DNA from 2 places in the Mesorhizobium sp. M0854 genome. Region 2 is predicted to be linked to the other one. Evidence: predicted binding sites of a transcription regulator. Region 2 holds the regulator's gene; the other holds the start of a gene.

Region 1 (9,119 bases), on a different contig from region 2:
GGTGCAGGGCTGATCGGCGTGCTGCAGAACGGGCTGCAGTTCAACAATGTCTCGTCCTACACGCAAAGCATTGTCATCGGCCTGATCCTCATCCTCGCCGTGGCCTTCGACCGCTGGCTGAAATCGCGGGTAAGGCGGTGATACAGGTGCCATGCCTATCCAGGTCGGCGGGCCAGCACCCCCCTCTGTCCTGCCGGACATCTCCCCCTCAAGGGGGGAGATTGGACGTCGCTCCAGCTTTCGCCAATCTCTAAAGAAGGGAGAATTTTCGGCGAAGCTGCCAATCTCCCCCCTTGAGGGGGAGATGTCCGGCAGGACAGAGGGGGGTGTTCAAGCGCAGCATAGAGAAGATGGGCAAGGTTCGCGCTGAGGAATAGAAGTAGTGAATCACTATCCCGTACCTCCCCGTAACCGCGGCAATGCGCGCAAGATGCGCAAGGCCATGACGGATGCCGAGCTGAAGCTCTGGAATGAGGTCAGGGCGCATCGACTCATGGGGCTGGCATTTCGGCGGCAGATGCCAATTGCAGGCCATATTGTCGATTTTGCCTGCCCGGACAAAAAGCTGATTGTCGAACTGGATGGCTCCCAGCATGCCCGGGCCGATGCCTCAATATCGGACGCTACCAGAAGCGCACGGCTTGAAGCGCTGGGCTGGACTATCCTGCGGTTCTGGAACGACGACGTCATTCGCGATATCGACAATGTCTGCCAGCACATAGTCATGGTGGCCGGCGCGGATGTGCGCTGAACTCAGCCGTGCAGGGCCGGCGGGACAGTACCTCTCTGTCTTGCCGGACATCTCCGCTCAAAAGGGGCAGGTTTCTGGGGCGAGGTGCCAATGACCCAAATAAGAACCATGACCGAACAGGACGTTCCGGCGGTGTCGCGGCTGCTTGGAGGGTCCTGGCGACACACCTATTCGCCGATCCTGGGTGCCGAGACGACGGCACGGCTGTCGGATGAGAGGCACGCGCCGGAGCGGTTGGCGGCCGAGCTCAGGGACGACAGCAAGATGTCCTTCGTCGCCGAGCGGGCTGACGGCTCGCTCGCCGGTTATGCGATGGCCGCGATGGACGACAAAGGCGAGGTCATGCTCGAGCGGCTCCATATAGACAAAAGCGAGTACGGCACCGGCCTTGCCGCCGACCTGCTGCATGCCGTTCTTGCCGCGCATGCGGGTATTCCCAGCATCGCCCTGGAAGTGATCGAGGGCAACGACCGCGCAATCGCCTTCTATCGCAAGCACGGCTTCGAGGTCGTCGAGCGCCGGCCGGCTGCACACGGGGTGGGCGGCCATGCCTCGCTGATCATGCGCCGGCTGCTACCGATGGCTTAGTAGGCGAAAGCGGCTGAGCGCGTAATCTCCCCCCTCGAGGGGGAGATGGCCGGCAGGCCAGAGGGGGTAGCCGCGCGTGAGGCGCCAACTTTCTCTTTCGTCCAACATGGCGTCGCGCCAGGACGTACCGACCCCCTCTGTCGCCTTCGGCGACATCTCCCCCTCAAGGGGGGAGATTGGCGACTTCTCCAACCGCTCAGGCCGGGGCGTTGACGCGCTGTGCGCGCGTTGCCCAGTCGGCAACCGTCGCGCCAGCAACGCTCTCGCCGGCAACCGTCCCGTTCGTCTGCGGCGCAAGCAGGTCGTTGCGGCGGGCGAAGGCAACGAAGGTGGCGCGCGCCGTCTCGGCGTCGATCTCTCCTTCCAGTGCTGCACGGCACGCTTTTGCGGCGATGTCATGCGCGGCCGTCCGGCTCGTTGCCGGCCACTCAGCCAAAAGTGCATAAGCCTCAGCCGCGCTTTCTATCTTCGTCGGCGTACCGAGGCCGGTGAGGATGGTAACCGGCTTGTCGAACGAAGCACGATCCATGACACTCTCCTTTCCTGGCTCAATCGGCTCCTTTCGGAACTCAACCGCGCGGGCGCTTCGATCCGCCTGCAGGACGGCGTCGATCGGCGAATGCAATACGGCTTGCATGCCCGGCCGCGGCAGCAGCCGATGCACCTTGACCAGCGCTCGAGCCAGGCCGCCACGCCCAGCGGCGGATGTTCGCGCCCGTAGAGCCACGCCTTTGCCTTGGCGAGCGGGTAACCCGCCTCTTCGGCGAAATCGGTTTCCGACCAACGCAGCAGGCGCAGGCATTCGCGCATCCGCGCCGCGATCATTTGCGCTCCTCCGTGCCGGCCCCCACGCGTTGAGCCGACAGAAACATCAGCGTGTAGGCCGCCTTGCCGCGGTCCCAGCCGGCCGACTCGGCCATATCCAGCAAGCCGTCGACCAAAGGCGCCAGCGCCGCCCTGCAGTCGGCTTCATAGTTGAAATCGTTTTTCGGGCGGGTCGGCGCCGCGATCTTTCCAAAACTGTCCATCATATCCATGGCAACACCTGCTCAGCATTAGTCCCGGACCGGCAAGACCGTGCCCGCTTTTGGCGGACACGGTCCATCTGCCGTTTCGAAGTCGCGCTTTGGAAGCCTGGCCTTAGAAGTCCATGCCGCCACCGCCGGGCATGGCCGGCGCGGCAGCTTCCTTCTTCGGCTTCTCGGCCACCATCGCCTCGGTCGTCACCAGCAGGCCGGCAACAGAGGCGGCACCCTGGAGAGCAGTGCGCACGACCTTGGCCGGGTCGATGACGCCTTGACTGTAGAGGTCGCCGAACTCGTTGGTCTGCGCGTTCCAGCCATAGCCGAACTCGCCCGTCTCGCGCAGCTTGCCGACGATGATCGAACCTTCGGCGCCGGCATTCTCGGCGATCTGGCGCACCGGCGCTTCGATGGCGCGACGCACGATGTCGACACCGGTCTTCTGATCGGGATTGTCGACGACGACGTTATCGAGCGCCTTCGCCGCTCTCAGCAGCGCCACGCCGCCGCCGGGCAGGATGCCCTCCTCAACCGCCGCGCGTGTGGCGTGCATGGCGTCGTCGACGCGATCCTTGCGCTCCTTGACCTCGATCTCGGTCGAGCCGCCGACACGGATGACGGCGACGCCGCCGGCGAGCTTGGCCAACCGCTCCTGCAGCTTTTCGCGGTCGTAGTCGGAGGTGGTTTCCTCGATCTGCGCCTTGATCTGGCTGATGCGCGCATGGATTTCATCCTTGCGGCCGGCGCCGTCGACGATGGTGGTGTTCTCCTTCTCGATCAGCACCTTCTTGGCGCGGCCGAGCATCTCCAGTGTGACGTTCTCGAGCTTGATGCCGAGGTCCTCCGAAATCGCCGTGCCGCCGGTCAGGATGGCAATATCCTCCAGCATGGCCTTGCGGCGATCGCCGAAGCCCGGTGCCTTGACGGCCGCGACCTTCAGGCCGCCGCGCAGCTTGTTGACGACCAGCGTCGCCAGCGCCTCGCCCTCGACGTCCTCGGCGATGATCAACAGCGGCTTGCCGGATTGCACGGCGGCTTCGAGCACAGGAAGCATGGCCTGCAGGTTGGACAGCTTCTTCTCGTGGATCAGCACATAGGGTTCTTCGAGTTCGACGCGCATCTTATCCTGATTGGTGATGAAATAGGGCGAGAGGTAGCCACGGTCGAACTGCATGCCTTCGACCACTTCCAACTCGGTCTCAGCGGTCTTCGCTTCCTCGACAGTGATGACACCCTCATTGCCAACCTTTTCCATCGCCTCTGCGAGGAAGCGGCCGATCTCGGCATCGCCATTGGCAGAGATGGCGCCGACCTGAGCGATTTCGTCGTTCCTGGTCACCTTGCGGGCATTGGATTTCAGGTCGGCGACCACGGCGTCGACCGCCTTGTCGATACCGCGCTTCAAATCCATCGGGTTCATGCCGGCAGCGACCGCCTTGGCCCCTTCCCTGACAATGGCCTGAGCAAGAATCGTCGCGGTCGTGGTGCCATCGCCTGCGGTGTCGCTGGTCTTCGAAGCAACTTCGCGGACCATCTGAGCGCCCATGTTCTCGAACTTGTCCTCGAGCTCGATCTCTTTTGCCACCGTCACGCCGTCCTTGGTGATGCGCGGCGCGCCGAACGATTTGTCGAAGACAACGTTGCGGCCCTTGGGACCAAGCGTCACCTTCACCGCATTGGCAAGCATATCGACACCGCGTAACATCTTCTCGCGGGCTTCGGTATGAAATTTCACATCTTTGGCAGCCATTGGAACACTCCTCGATAGGCAGCTTTTCGTTGACTGGAATGCTTGTTCAGGCCCCGCTCAGGCAGCCTTCTTCATCTCGCCCGTGGCTTCGATCACGCCCAGCACGTCGCTCTCTTTCATGATGAGCAGATCCTCGCCATTGAGCTTGATCTCGGTGCCGGACCATTTGCCGAACAAAATGCGGTCGCCGACCTTGACGTCGAGCGGCTGCAATTGGCCGCTGTCGTCGCGCGCGCCCGGACCGGCGGCAATGACCTCGCCCTCCTGCGGCTTCTCCTTGGCGGTGTCGGGGATGATGATGCCGCCCGCGGTCTTTTCGTCGACCTCGATGCGGCGGACCAGGATGCGGTCATGCAATGGACGGAACGCCATGTCGTTCTCCTCTCGGGACAAACAGATTTTCGAACATCCTCCTGACCGGACCGGCAATATCGGCCCGGCACGGGGTGCGCGATCTCTTCTTAAGGCATCGCGCGCATACGAACTAGTCGCGCTTTTTTCAGCTTTCAAGAGGATCATGCAAAAATTTTAGCACTCGACACCTGAGAGTGCCAATACGCTGTAATTGTTCGCACATTCGCCGTTTCCGGCGCGATGACCCGGCCGGATTTCCAAATCTGTCCGTCTCCTGAGCCGCTTGCCGGCGGCTGGAACCTATGTGGAAGGCGAGGCGTTTTGCAGACCGAGGTTCATTGGGAAAGGAAGGATTGCATGACCAGCAGGGACTTTCAGCTCCAGATGCAAGGGTTTGGCCTCACCACGGCGGAGATCCACTACCGCCTGCCCGATCATCGAAGCCTGCTTCAGCTCTATATCTGGCAGGAATACGATATCGCCCCTGATTTCCCGACGCTGAAGCATTTCCTCGATTTCTGGGAGCGCGAGATCGAAGGCCCGCTGCATTCGGTGCGCGTGGCTCATCACCGTCTGATCCAACCGTCCGAATGGCGGGCCGTAAATGGCATTATCACCGTCCACTGAGGAGCAAGCCGATCTGCCGCCAGACAGCAAACAAAGTGCCTCCGAAGCGGGGGAGAGGGGTAGCTGACTCTCCCCCACTTTGTTTTGGATCTCACAATATCGGAGGGCGTCCGGACTAGCCGGCGTGGTCGACAGGCTTGCGGGCCGCTGCGAGCAATCCAGCCTTGCGCGCCGCCCTGACGAAGGCCTTGCGCGCATCACGCGCGGTGCGCCAGCCGTCGAGCGCGTCGCGGCAGGTCCGATAGGCGGCGCGCCAGCTCCGGCCGCGTGCACGGTCCGGCCACTGCTGGCGCATGCATTCGATGGCTTCCCAACTGCTGGCGACCTTGCGCTCGCTGGATTGGAATTTCAACGTGATCGGCTCGGCGAAGCGGACGTCGTCCATCACTTCCTCCTTGTTTTCTGATCGTCTTCTTGTTTGAGCAAGCAACGTTATGCTGGCGGCACCGGCGGCCGGCCGGCGCCGCTGAAGGACATGGTTCGTCCCTTTGCGCGGTTCAAGAGCATCGCGGCAGCAGCCGGTTATTCCTCCTCGTCCGGCCCTTGCAGCAGTTCGATCAGCGTCGCTACCCTTGCCGTCGGCAGCGGTCGGCCCTCGTTCACCAGCGCCTCGTCGGCGGCGATCCAGGCCAGGGCCTCGCGCAATTCCTGGACCGTCCCGTCCGTCGCCGCAATGTCGGCGATCACGGCTTCGTCGACCGGGCCCAGCACAGAAATGATCTCGTCGCGTGTCATGGTCAGCTCCATCTGCGAGTGCCGGGAACGGGCCCGGCAACACAAGAAATCTGGGTCTTGACCTGCTGCAGACAATAACCGGCCGGGGAAGTCAGCGTTGGCAATTGAAACCAACAGGCAATCTCCTGCCGGACATCTCCCCACTTGTGGCGAGATTGGTAGCCTCGCCGAACCGACCGAAAACCGGCCCGAAAAACCGGCAACGCGAGAGCCACCGGGTCTTGACTTGCGGCGGACAATAACCAGATCGAAGGCACCGGTCGCCGAAATGGGGCCGGCGGAACCAGGGAGCGCCAGCTCTTTGGCGCCCCTCGTATCTATGTTGCTCGATGGAGGATGTAGCTATGAGAACCGCATTCGACTTTTCCCCGCTCTATCGGTCGAGCATCGGCTTCGACCGCGTCTTCAACCTGCTGGAAAATGCTCCGCAGGCCTTCGACGCCTGGCCGCCCTATGACATCGCGCGCAGCGGCGAGAACAACTACCGCGTCACCATCGCCGTAGCCGGGTTTTCCGAGGACGACCTCGAAATCACCCATGAACCCAACCTCCTGATTGTCTCCGGCCAGCACAAGGAGCCGGACAACGCGGAGTATCTGCATCATGGCCTCGCCACACGGCCCTTTACCCGCCGTTTCGAGCTTGCCGATCACGTCAAGGTCGCAGGCGCCTCGCTCGACAGCGGCCTGCTCAGCGTCGATCTGGTACGTGAGGTGCCCGAGGAGATGAAGCCTCGGCGCATCGCCATCGCGACCGATGTCGCCTCGCCGAAGACCGGGCCGAAGGTCGCGCAGGGCGAAGCAAACAAGCAGGCTGCCTGAATGCACCAGTCGAGAAAGGAGACTATGCAATGGCTATTCGTGATCTCATTCCGTGGGGCCGGGAGAACAATCAGCCCCCCAGCCTGTTCCGCAACGGCGACGGCGATCCCTTCCTGACGCTGCATCGCGAAATGAACCGCCTGTTCGACGAGGCGTTCCGCGGCTTCGACACGAGGATGCCGTCGCTCGGTGGCTTCTCCGCTGCCCGCGCCAGCTGGCCGAGTGTCGAAATCTCCGATAGCGAAAAGGAGATCCGCGTCACCGCCGAGATCCCCGGCATGGACGAGAAAGACGTCGAGCTGCTGCTCGATGACGGCGTGCTGACGCTGCGCGGCGAGAAGCGCGAAGAGACCGAGGACAAGGACAGGCAGTTCTCCGAACGCTTCTATGGCCGTTTCGAGCGGCGTATCCCGCTCGGCTACGAAGTCGACGAAGACAAGGTGAACGCCGCGTTCCGGAACGGTGTGCTCAGCGTGACGCTGCCCAAGACGGAGCGCGCCCAGGCAAAGGCCAAGCGTATCGCCATCACCGGCGGCGACGGCAAGTCCTGACGGCTCGTAGGACGACGTCCCTTCTGCCTGTCGGTTCCGGCGGGCAGAAGCGGGCAAATGTCGATGACCCGTTCTCCCGACGCTCCGGTTCCGCCTGACCAGGCGCAGCACGCCCTGCAGTGCCTGACGACCGAGCATTTCGTGCTGCAAAACGCTCGCGCCGCGACCATTCAGGAAGCGAACCAGAGAGCCGATCTGTTCCTGACCTCGGTCTCAAGCGCAACGATTGCCTTGTCCTTCGTCGCGCAGGTCACGGAGATGGGCAGGCCGTTCGTGTTGTTCAGCCTGATCTTGCTGCCTTGCCTTTTCTTCATCGGACTGGTCACCTTTGTGCGCGCGGTGCAGGTTGCCATCGAGGACATGGTGCATGCCCGCGGCATGGCCAGGATCCGCCACTATTTCGTCGAACTGGCGCCGGTCCTGCAAAGATACCTCGTCAATTCCACGCATGACGACCCCTCGGCGGTGCTGGTCGACAAGGGCCTCAGACCCTCGCCGCTGCAATATTTCATGACCACCGCGGGGATGGTGGGCACGATCAACGGCGCCATTGCCGGCGTCTTCACCGGCATCGTTGTTAAGTCCGCTTTCGGCGGGGGCATGTCGCCCGGCGTGATTTGCGGGCTGGCGGTCTTCGCGACATGCATTCTCATCCTGCGGCGCTATCATAGTCGCGCCTGGGCGGCGGCCGAAGAAAGCTTGCCCGCACGGTTCCCGGGCGACAATGGCAGGGAAAGCTAGCGCCGACATATCCGGATGTCGAAAAGTGGCAGGGCGCCGCCCTTGCGTCTTGCGCGCCAATTGACCATCCTCGCCAACATCATTTGCACCGCGGCCGGGGGGTTCGCATATGCCGACGCTTTATGCGCTGAAACCGGCCTTCCAGGCCAGGCTGCGGCCGCTTGCCGATGGCCTGGCCAGGGCCGGCGTCACCGCCAACCAGATCACACTGCTGGCCGCTGCCCTCTCGCTCGCCGCCGGCCTTGCGGTGGCAGTCCTTGCAGGCCATCGCGCGGTCTTTCTGCTGATGCCGCTCGTGCTGTTTACGCGAATGGCGCTGAATGCCATCGACGGCATGCTCGCAAGGGAACATGGCCAGGCCTCGAAGCTCGGCATGTATCTCAACGAGCTCTGCGATATGATCTCCGACCTCGCTTTGATCCTGGCATTTGCCGTCATTTTTCCCGCCTGGGGTGTCGTTGCATTTGCGATCGCGGCTATGATCACTGAGTTCGCCGGCGTGCTCGGCATCGCCGCCGGAACCGGGCGCAACTATGCCGGCCCGTTCGGCAAAAGCGACCGGGCGCTGGCGCTCGGCATCCTCGCCGTGCTTATCGCGTCCGGCCTGTGGGTCCCGGCGCTCACGCCGCTCGTGTTTCCGGCCATGGCTACACTCTCGCTGGCGACCGCCATCAACCGGATATGCAGCGGCCTTAACGGGAGCGGCAGCTGAATTCCGGTCTCGCCAGGGAGAACAACATGCTTCACCAACAGACGGTTGCCGCAGTGGCTTCAGCCAATATCGAGCGGGTGGCGCAGGAGCGCAGCTTCAAGAGCCATGACGGCACCGAGATCTTCTACCGCTATTGGCCGGCGCTGTCGGAAAACCGCAAGGGCGCCATCCTGCTGTTCCATCGCGGCCACGAGCATGGCGGCCGCATGGCGCATCTGGTCGACGAGCTCCAGATGCCCGACCACGCCTTCTATGCCTGGGACGCGCGCGGCAATGGCCGCTCCGCCGGCGAACGCGGCTATGCGCCATCGTTTGCCGCACTGGTGCGCGACATCGATTGTTTTGTGCGCGAGATCGGCAGCGACGGCTTTGCCCGGCGCGATATCGCGCTGATCGCGCAATCCTTCGGCGCCGTGCTTGCCGCCGCCTGGGTGCATGATTACGCGCCCGACATTCGCGCCCTGGTG
Region 2 (9,119 bases):
CGATGCCTTCCGCCAGCCTCAGCCCCATCAGCAGGAACTCGTCGGCCTCTTCCGACCGCGTCAGGATCTCGCCGCCGGTAACGCCATGGCCCTTGGCCTCGACCAGATTGGCCCAGGTCTCCGGCATTTTCTCGGCGATCGTCACCACGCGCCGGCCATTTTCGACGAACCGGCCATGCGCGCCGGGACCGACGCCGACATATTCGCCATAACGCCAGTAGGTGAGATTGTGCCGGCTTTCGGCGCCGGGCCTGGCATGATTGGAAATCTCGTAGGCCGGCAGTCCGCGCGCGGCGGTGATCTCCTGTGTCAACGCATAGAGATCGGCGGCAAGCTCATTGTCTGGAATGATGAACTTCCTTGCCGCATGCAGCGCATGGAACGGCGTGCCTTCCTCGATGGTCAGCTGATAGAGCGACAGATGGTCTGCGGCGTGGCCGATCGCCTGCTCGAGCTCCGCCTGCCACGCTTCCGGCGTCTGACCGGGCCGCGCGTAGATCAGGTCGAACGACAGCCGTGGGAATATCTCGCGCGCCAGGCCGATCGCATGCAGGGCCTCATTGACATTGTGCAAACGGCCGAGGAAGCGCAGATCCTTGTCGTGCAGCGCCTGCACGCCAAGCGACACCCGGTTGACGCCGGCCGCGCGATAGCCGCGAAAGCGCTCGGCCTCGACGGAGGAGGGATTGGCCTCCAGTGTCACCTCGATGCCATCAGACACCGTCCAGTTCTTCGCCACTGCATCCAGCACCGCCGCCACGGTCTGCGGTTTCATCAGCGATGGCGTGCCGCCGCCAAGAAAGATACTGGTCACCTCGCGCGGCCCGGTGCGGCCGCGCATCGTCGCCAGCTCGGTCTCGAAGGCGCGGGCAAAACGCTCCTGGTCGACCGGCTGGTGGCGGACATGGCTGTTGAAGTCGCAATACGGGCATTTGGCCGCGCAGAACGGCCAGTGGACGTAGACGCCGAAACCAGGCCTGCGGTCGAGCAGCATGGTCATACGGCGGCCAATCGGGCTTGCGCGAATTTCTGGAAGGCGCGGGCACGGTGCGACAATGCGGTTGGCTGGCCGGGCTTCCAGCCATGCTTGTCCTTCGCGCTCATCTCGCCGAAGGTCTTCTCGAACCCATCGGGCAAGAACACCGGATCGTAGCCGAAGCCGAGCTCGCCGCGCGGCGGCCATACCAGCGTGCCCTCGACCTCACCGCGAAAATATTCCGCCTGGCCATCGGGGAAGGCCAGGCAGATGACCGCGACAAAGCGGCCCTTGCGCTGGGCAGGCGTGATCGCGCCAACTTCTTGCAAGGCCACTTCCGTGCGCTGCATGGCCATGCCGAAGTCGCGGGAGCCGTCCGGCGTCTCAGCCCAGTTGGCGGTGTAGACGCCCGGTGCGCCGTCGAGCGCATCGACACACAGGCCGGAATCGTCCGACAGCGCCGGCAATCCAGTGGCCTTGGCGGCGGCCAAGGCTTTTATGAGGGCGTTCTCCTCGAAAGTGGTGCCGGTCTCGTCCGGTTCCGGCAGGCCGTATTCCTTTGCGGACTTCGCTTCAATGCCGAATGGCGCCATCAGATCGGCGAATTCTCGCAATTTGCCGGCGTTGTGGCTTGCGACGATGATCTTATGCCCATCAAGCGAATGAATAGTTGGCGAATGCATCAGATGCCCCAAATTCGTGGCTCGGCGAATTCGATCGAATTGCCGGAGGGATCGCGAATATAGATCGAGCGGCCGCCTTGCGGCCACTCGAACTCGCTTTCGATGGCGATTTTCTTCGCCTCAAGATGCGCTTTCCAGCGTGGGATTTCATCCGCGCTTGCGGCGAAGCAAAGATGGCCCTGGCCGACCGCGCCATGCGGCGGCACGGGCAGCTTGGCGTCGGCCCGCGGCGGCACTTTGGTGGCCTCGGCATTGAAGATAAGCAGCACGCCGTCGCCGCAGCGGAAGAAGAGATGCCTGCCATCGACCTTACCGAGCAGATCGAGCCCGAGCACGCCCGAATAGAACCGTTCCGCGGCAGCAAGGTCGGTCACGTAGAGTGCTGATTCCAGGATTGCGGAAGGAGTCACAGGATCGCCAATCTCATCAATATTGGACCGCAGCTAAGCCACCGCCATTTGCTGCAAGCTGACCAGGCGCTGAATGCCTTTCTTGGCGAGCCCCATCAGCGCCGCGAACTGCTCTTCCGAGAACGGCTCGCCCTCGGCCGTGCCTTGGATCTCGACGATGCCGCCCTTGCCGGTCATGACGAAATTGGCGTCGGTGCCGGCCGAGGAATCCTCGATGTAGTCGAGGTCGATGACCGGCTGGCCATCATGGATTCCGCAGGAGATTGCCGCAACGTGATCCTTCAGCACCTTGCTCAGGCTCGCCATCTGGCGGGCTTCCATCCAGCGCAGGCAGTCGTAGAGCGCCACCCAGCCGCCGGTGATCGAAGCGGTGCGCGTGCCGCCGTCGGCCTGGATCACGTCGCAGTCGACGGTGATCTGCTGCTCGCCGAGCGCCTGCAGATTGACCACGGCGCGCAGGGAGCGGCCGATCAGCCGCTGGATTTCCAGCGTGCGGCCGCCTTGTTTGCCGGACGAAGCCTCGCGGCGCATGCGCTCGCCGGTCGAACGCGGCAGCATGCCGTATTCCGCCGTCACCCAGCCCTTGCCGGAGTTGCGCATCCAGCCCGGCACCTTTTCCTCCAGGCTGGCCGTACACAGCACATGCGTGTCGCCGAACTTCACCAGGCACGAGCCTTCCGCATGCTTGGAGACGCCGCGCTCGAAGGAGATGGGGCGCATTTCGTCGAATTGGCGTTTGGAAGGGCGCATTCAGGCTTCTTTCTTTCTTCGGAATCTTGGCCGGGGAATCTTGGCCGGCTTGTAGCCGCACGGGGCGTGACGCGCAAAGGAAAATGGACCGGTTGCGCCGACACCGCGGAAGTCTATATCTTCGGGGCGGAGGTTTTGGCTCGAAATGACAAAGGCAGTCGATCCCGGTTTGCAGTCGCACGTGCTCCCGTCGCACGCGCTGCAATCGCCCGCGCTTCAATCGCTCGACATGCGTTCGCGCGACATCTTCCGGCGCATCGTCGATTCCTATTTGAGGGATGGCGAGCCGGTCGGTTCGCGCAGCCTGTCGCGCATCCTGCCGTCGTCGCTGTCGCCGGCCACCATCCGCAACGTGATGAGCGACCTTGAGCATCTCGGCCTGATCTATGCGCCGCACATTTCGGCTGGCCGGCTGCCGACCCAGGCAGGCCTGCGCTTCTTCGTCGATGCTTTCATGGAACTTGGTGACCTCTCCGACGAGGAGCGCCGCACCATCGAGGCCCAGGTGCGCGCCTCCGGCTCGGGCGCAACTCTGGAGCATATGCTGACCGAGGCCAGCCAGATGCTGTCCGGCATGTCGCGCGGCGCCGGCCTCGTGCTCGCCGCCAAGAATGAGGCGGCGCTTAAGCACATCGAATTCATCCAGCTCGAGCCGACCAAGGCGCTGGCCGTGCTGGTCTCGCAGAACGGCGACGTCGAAAATCGCGTCATCGATCTGCCCGCCGGCATCACCATCTCGCAATTGCACGAAGCCTCTAACTTCCTCAACGCCCATATCCGCGGTCGCACCCTGGCCGAGGCGCGGGTCGAGATCGCCCGCATCAAGGAAGAGACCAGGGCGGCCCTCGACACGCTGTCGCAGGATCTGGTCGAGAAGGGCCTGGCGGTCTGGGCAGGCGCTGAAAGCGGCGTGCCTGGGCGGCTTATCGTGCGCGGTCGCGCCAATCTCCTGGAAAACGTCACTGCCCAGGCCGACATAGAATTGCTGCGGCATCTGTTTGAGGATCTGGAGACGCAGGATGGGCTGATCCAGCTTCTCGACCTCGCCGAGGCAGGCCCAGGCGTGCGCATATTCATCGGTTCGGAAAACAAGCTGTTTTCGCTGTCTGGCTCCTCGCTGGTGGTGGCACCCTATCGCGACAAGGACGCGCGTGTCGTCGGTGCGCTCGGCGTCATCGGGCCGACGCGGCTGAATTATGCGCGCATAGTACCGATGGTCGACTATACGGCGCAGCTGATTTCGCGCATGCTGAGCTAGGAGCCGCCGCGGGCCTGCCGCAAGGAGGAGAAAAGAATGGCGCTGGAATCGTTCAAGGCCCAGATCAGTCTGCTGCTCGAAGAAATGATCAACCAGCCAGAGGATCAGCACGAGGTACAAGAGCAGTTGCGCGAGAAGCTGCAAGAGATGCGGGCGATGGGTTTACCGCTGCCGGCCGATCTGGTCGCGCTGGAAAAGCGCCTCGACGACGACTTTTACGCCTCTGGCAACTGAACGGGTTCGGCTTCAAATCCTCGTGTGCTGGGCGGCCGCTTGGAACGATCAATGCCTGATGCCGTTTGCCTCTGTTCGAGGCGAATCCCGGAGGACGTTGATGATCCGACCTGGCGGCTTTGCGGCCTTGGCCGCTGCCCTCCTTGTTGCGACACCGGCAGCCGCCCAGCAGGCGGACCAGAATGTGCTCAACGGCGAAGCCGCGTTTGGCGATTGGCACGCCGACAGGCCTGGCGTCCGACGCCTGATTGGGCCGCGAGACATGCCGGCAGCCGACCCCGCCCAATCCGCTTCGAACGGCGCCGGCGTGGCGGAACGGCCCGAAAGCGCCAAGCCAGAATTGCCGTCGGGCTTTTCGGCTGAAATGATCGCATCCGGCATCGTCAATCCACGTGTCGTGCGCGTCGCTCCGAATGGCGACCTGTTTGTTGCCAACAGCCATGCCGACCAAATACGCGTCTATCGTCTCGCCGAGGGCAGCGCCAGGCCCATCGAGAAAGCGATCTTCGCCAAGGGGCTCAATTATCCCTACGGCATCGCCTTCTATCCGCCAGGAGACAAACCGCAATGGGTTTATGTCGCGAACAGCGACAGCATCGTCCGCTTCCCCTATCGCGATGGCGACCTGAAGACATCCGGTAAACCAGAAACCATTGTCGCCCAAATCCCGTCGGGTGGTCACACGACCCGCGACATCGCCTTCTCGCAGGACGGCAAAACGCTTTATTTGTCGGTTGGCTCCGCCTCGAATGTAGCCGAGGATATAGGCAAGGAGCCGGATAGCGGCCTCGACGCCTGGGCCAAATCAAAGCCGCTCGGGGCGGCCTGGGGCTCCGAGGACGGCCGTGCCGATGTGCTCGCCTTTGACCCGGATGGGAAAAATCCCCGAACTGTCGCCACTGGCCTGCGCAACTGTACGGGCATGACCGTGCAGCCCGCCACCGGCGCATTGTGGTGCGTCGTCAATGAGCGCGACGAACTCGGCGACAATGTGCCGTTCGAATTTGCAACGGCGGTCAAGGACGGCGGATTCTATGGTTGGCCTTGGTACTACATCGGCAATAACGAGGATCCGCGCCATCAGGGCGAGCGGCCAGACCTCGCCGGCAAGGCCACTGTCCCCGATGTATTGATGCAGGCGCATTCGGCGCCGATGAATATAGCCTTCTACGACGGCAAGAACTTCCCGGCGGATTATCAGGGTGACGCCTTCGTCGCCATGCATGGTTCGTGGAACCGTGGCGCCAGGACCGGTTACAAGGTGGTGAGGCTCAAATTCAGGGATGGCAAGCCGACAGGCGAATATGAGGACTTCATGACCGGCTTCGTCATCTCGAACGACGCCGTCTGGGGCCGCCCGGTCGGTGTCGCGATGGCCAAGGATGGCTCCCTGATCGTCACAGAGGACGGTAACGGCACCATCTGGCGCGTTACCTACGAAGACGGCCGCTCCTGAACGGCGGTGTCGCCTGCTGCGCTGGCGCAATCGAATCCGGCCCGAGGGAATTCACCCAACTTCAACATTGTGCGACAAGCGCCAATCATGACACTCACCGGGTTCCTCGCCTATAGTGCTGCCCTCGGCATCGCCGCGGCCATCCCCGGCCCAGGCGTCACCGCGCTTGTTGCGCGTGCTCTGGGTTCCGGCTTCCACTCGTCGCTGGCCATGTCGTTCGGGCTGATGCTCGGCGACCTGACCTATCTCACTGCCGTGGTGCTCGGCCTGGCTTTCGTCGCACAGACTTTCGGCATGGTCTTCCTGGCCATCAAATGGCTGGGCGTCGCCTACCTCGCCTTTCTTGGCTGGCGTTTCTGGACGAGCGGCATCACGCCCGAAACGGTGGAGGCGAAGAAAGGCAAGGGCGGCTTGGCATCCAGCTTTGTAGCCGGCCTTGCCGTCACGCTCGGCAATCCGAAGACGATGATCTTCTATCTTGCCATCACCCCGACCATCGTCGATCTGAAGACGATCACGCTGGCCGATTACGGTATCCTCGTCGCGCTCACCATCGTCGTCCTGCTCGTCGTGCTGGTGCCCTATCTGGCGCTGGCGGCCAAGGCGCGCTGGTTCCTGAAGTCGCCGCGGGCGCTGAGGGCACTCAACCGCACCGCCGCCGGCTTTATGGTCGGCGCGGCGGCGGCAATTGCCGCCCGTCAATAGATCTCTTTCGCCAATCCGCCCAAGGATTGCCACGCCTTGCAAAGGCGGGGGTACTCAGCACGAACTTCACTCGGATATTTTTCGATCGACAGCCTATCTTGCGCGGTGGATGGCTCTATCCTATGCCCGCGCGACTCTTGCCGCTTTACCTCTGGGAGGAAATCAATGAACAAGCCCGCCACCCCCACACACGTGCCCGGCCGCGGCCGCATCTACAATTCGATCACCGAGACGATCGGCGACACGCCGCTGGTGCGGCTTGATAAATTCGCCAGGGAGAAGGGTGTCGTCGCCAATCTGCTGGCCAAGCTCGAATTCTTCAACCCGATCGCCTCGGTCAAGGACCGCATCGGCGTGTCGATGATCGAGGCATTGGAGGCTTCGGGCAGGATTACGCCCGGCAAGACCACCCTCATCGAGCCGACCTCGGGCAATACCGGCATCGCACTCGCCTTTGCCGCCGCTGCCAAGGGCTACAAGCTGATCCTGACCATGCCGGAAACCATGTCCGTCGAACGCCGCAAGATGCTGGCTCTGCTCGGTGCCGAACTGGTGCTGACCGAAGGCCCGAAAGGCATGAAGGGCGCCATCGCCAAGGCGGACGAGCTGGCGGCAACGCTGCCCGACGCTGTCATTCCGCAGCAATTCGAAAACCCGGCCAATCCGGAAATCCATCGCCGCACCACGGCCGAGGAAATCTGGAACGACACCCATGGCGAAGTCGATATCTTCGTTGCCGGCATCGGGACCGGCGGCACCATCACCGGCGTCGGCCAGGTGCTGAAGAAGCGTAAGCCCTCGGTGCATGTCGTCGCCGTCGAACCGGAAGCCTCGCCGGTGCTGTCGGGCGGCCAGCCAGGCCCGCACAAGATCCAGGGCATTGGCGCCGGCTTCGCGCCAAAAATCCTCGACACGACGATCTATGACGAGATCGTCAAGGTCTCGAACGAGGATTCGGTTGCCAATGCACGGCTCGTCGCTCGGCTCGAAGGTGTGCCGGTCGGCATCTCGTCGGGGGCCGCCCTGCAAGCGGCGATCGTCGTCGGCTCGCGGCCCGAGAACAAGGGCAAGAACCTCGTCGTCGTCATCCCCTCCTTCGCCGAGCGCTATCTCTCGACGATCCTGTTCGAGGGATTGGGCGCTTAGACACGAGCGTTTTTGACCGATCAGTAGCGATCCTTCGCGATGCCCCTCCGACATCAAATACTCAGTATCACGCGTCGGCGTGGACCGCTGAAAAACCACCTGTGGCGGGCGTCGTTCGCTTGAGCGGCGGGTCACTTCCGTATCAATCGTCGCTGCCCGGCAGGTGGAGGACTTTATGTACAAGCTCTATACGCGTGCCAATACCGGCGGCTTTGTCGTCGAGGCGGCGCTCGCTTTGGCGGGCGTGCCTTTCGACCAGATCGACGTTCCGAAGGGCCGACCCGACCAGGCCTTTTTAGATATCAGCCCCTTGAACCAGGTGCCGGTCCTGATCTTGCCGGACGGACGCTCGATGACCGAATCGGCGGCGATCTGCATCCTGCTGGCCGAGCGCCACCCCGAAGCAGGACTGGCGCCCGCAGCAAGTTCGGCTGACCGCGCCGACTTCCTGCGCTGGATGTTTTTCATGTCCTCCGTCATCTATTCGGCTGACCTGCGGTTCTTCTACGCTCATCGCTACACGACCGATCCCCGGGGCGTGGACGCTGTCAAACAGGCGGCGGTCTCGGAAATGGATCGCAGCCTCGCCATTCTCGATGCCGCCCTCGACGGCCGCGGCTGGCTGGCCGGCGACCAACTCTCGCTGGCCGACATCTATCTCGTCATGCTGGTGGCCTGGCATCCGGAGGTCGCGAAGGTTCCGACCGCTTGGCCGAACATCGAACGCCTGTGGGCCAATTTGCGGGAACATCGGGTGATGAAGAGGCTGAATGCTTCCCACGACATGTGGCCGGCCTAAGCACTCCGCCTTGTCTCAGTGTCTTTCCGCGCGGCCGAGCCCTGCCCGTCGTTCCTGCAGGAACCGGCGCACGGCCGGATCTCGTTCGAGGCCGATAGCCCGGTCATAGGCCTCGCTCGCTTGTGGAACTTTGCCGAGTCTGGCCAGCAGGCCCGCGCGGGCGGCCCAGTAAGGTTGATAGTCATACAGCCGCTTGTCGCCGCTGAGTTGATCAAGCGCGCCCAATCCTTCTGAAGCACCTTCGGCCTCGGCAATCGCCACCGCACGGTTGATCGACACCACCGGCGAGCCGGCAATCACCGACAGCGCGTCGTAGAGCTCCTTGATCGCGACCCAGTCGGTACAACCGGTCAGCCGCCGTGTCGTATGGGCGGATTGCACGGCGGCCTCGAGCTGGTAGCGGCCGACAACACCCTCGGCGGCCGCGCGCCCGAGCAGCGCCTCCGCTTCATCGATCAGGGTATCGTCCCACAATGCAAGATCCTGCTCGGCCAGCGGCACATAGTCACCCGCCGCATTGCGCCGGGCTGCACGCCGCGCCTCGGCGAACAGCATCAGCGCCAGCAGGCCGAGTGCTTCCGGCTCATCCGGCATCAGCGAGGCGATCAAACGGCCGAGCCAGATGCCTTCGGTCGCGAGATTGCGGCGCCGCGTTTCGGTGCCGGCCGGGTCGGACCAACCTTCGGCAAACGCCGCGTAGAT

The links. The regulator HrcA, encoded in region 2, represses chaperone genes, less so after heat shock. The targets are predictions, from matches to a motif close to GTTAGCACTCNCNNNNNGNGAGTGCTAAC.
Region 1: NKH99_RS22065 (co-chaperone GroES) is a predicted target of HrcA. The motif match lies at 4,639-4,667, and genes of this name have one in related genera.

What each region holds. Positions count from the first base shown of each region.
Region 1 is NZ_JAMYOL010000016.1:17,969-27,087, forward strand. Features, by position in the region: gene NKH99_RS22035 (ABC transporter permease) at 1-141, shown strand, start outside; gene NKH99_RS22040 (endonuclease domain-containing protein) at 383-751, shown strand; gene NKH99_RS22045 (GNAT family N-acetyltransferase) at 842-1,339, shown strand; gene NKH99_RS22050 (DUF982 domain-containing protein) at 1,536-1,868, opposite strand; gene NKH99_RS22055 (hypothetical protein) at 2,161-2,376, opposite strand; gene groL (chaperonin GroEL) at 2,480-4,111, opposite strand; gene NKH99_RS22065 (co-chaperone GroES) at 4,169-4,483, opposite strand; gene NKH99_RS22070 (usg protein) at 4,823-5,092, shown strand; gene NKH99_RS22075 (DUF982 domain-containing protein) at 5,208-5,477, opposite strand; gene NKH99_RS22080 (hypothetical protein) at 5,615-5,839, opposite strand; gene NKH99_RS22085 (Hsp20 family protein) at 6,172-6,648, shown strand; gene NKH99_RS22090 (Hsp20/alpha crystallin family protein) at 6,678-7,199, shown strand; gene NKH99_RS22095 (hypothetical protein) at 7,263-7,940, shown strand; gene NKH99_RS22100 (CDP-alcohol phosphatidyltransferase family protein) at 8,050-8,652, shown strand; gene NKH99_RS22105 (bifunctional alpha/beta hydrolase/class I SAM-dependent methyltransferase) at 8,679-9,119, shown strand, end outside.
Region 2 is NZ_JAMYOL010000004.1:53,243-62,361, reverse strand. Features, by position in the region: gene hemW (radical SAM family heme chaperone HemW) at 1-1,000, opposite strand, end outside; gene rdgB (RdgB/HAM1 family non-canonical purine NTP pyrophosphatase) at 997-1,644, opposite strand; gene NKH99_RS08755 (VOC family protein) at 1,659-2,069, opposite strand; gene rph (ribonuclease PH) at 2,103-2,819, opposite strand; gene hrcA (heat-inducible transcriptional repressor HrcA) at 2,965-4,077, shown strand; gene NKH99_RS08740 (hypothetical protein) at 4,114-4,311, shown strand; gene NKH99_RS08735 (PQQ-dependent sugar dehydrogenase) at 4,412-5,767, shown strand; gene NKH99_RS08730 (LysE family translocator) at 5,855-6,472, shown strand; gene cysK (cysteine synthase A) at 6,638-7,618, shown strand; gene NKH99_RS08720 (glutathione S-transferase family protein) at 7,794-8,417, shown strand; gene NKH99_RS08715 (RNA polymerase sigma factor) at 8,433-9,119, opposite strand, start outside.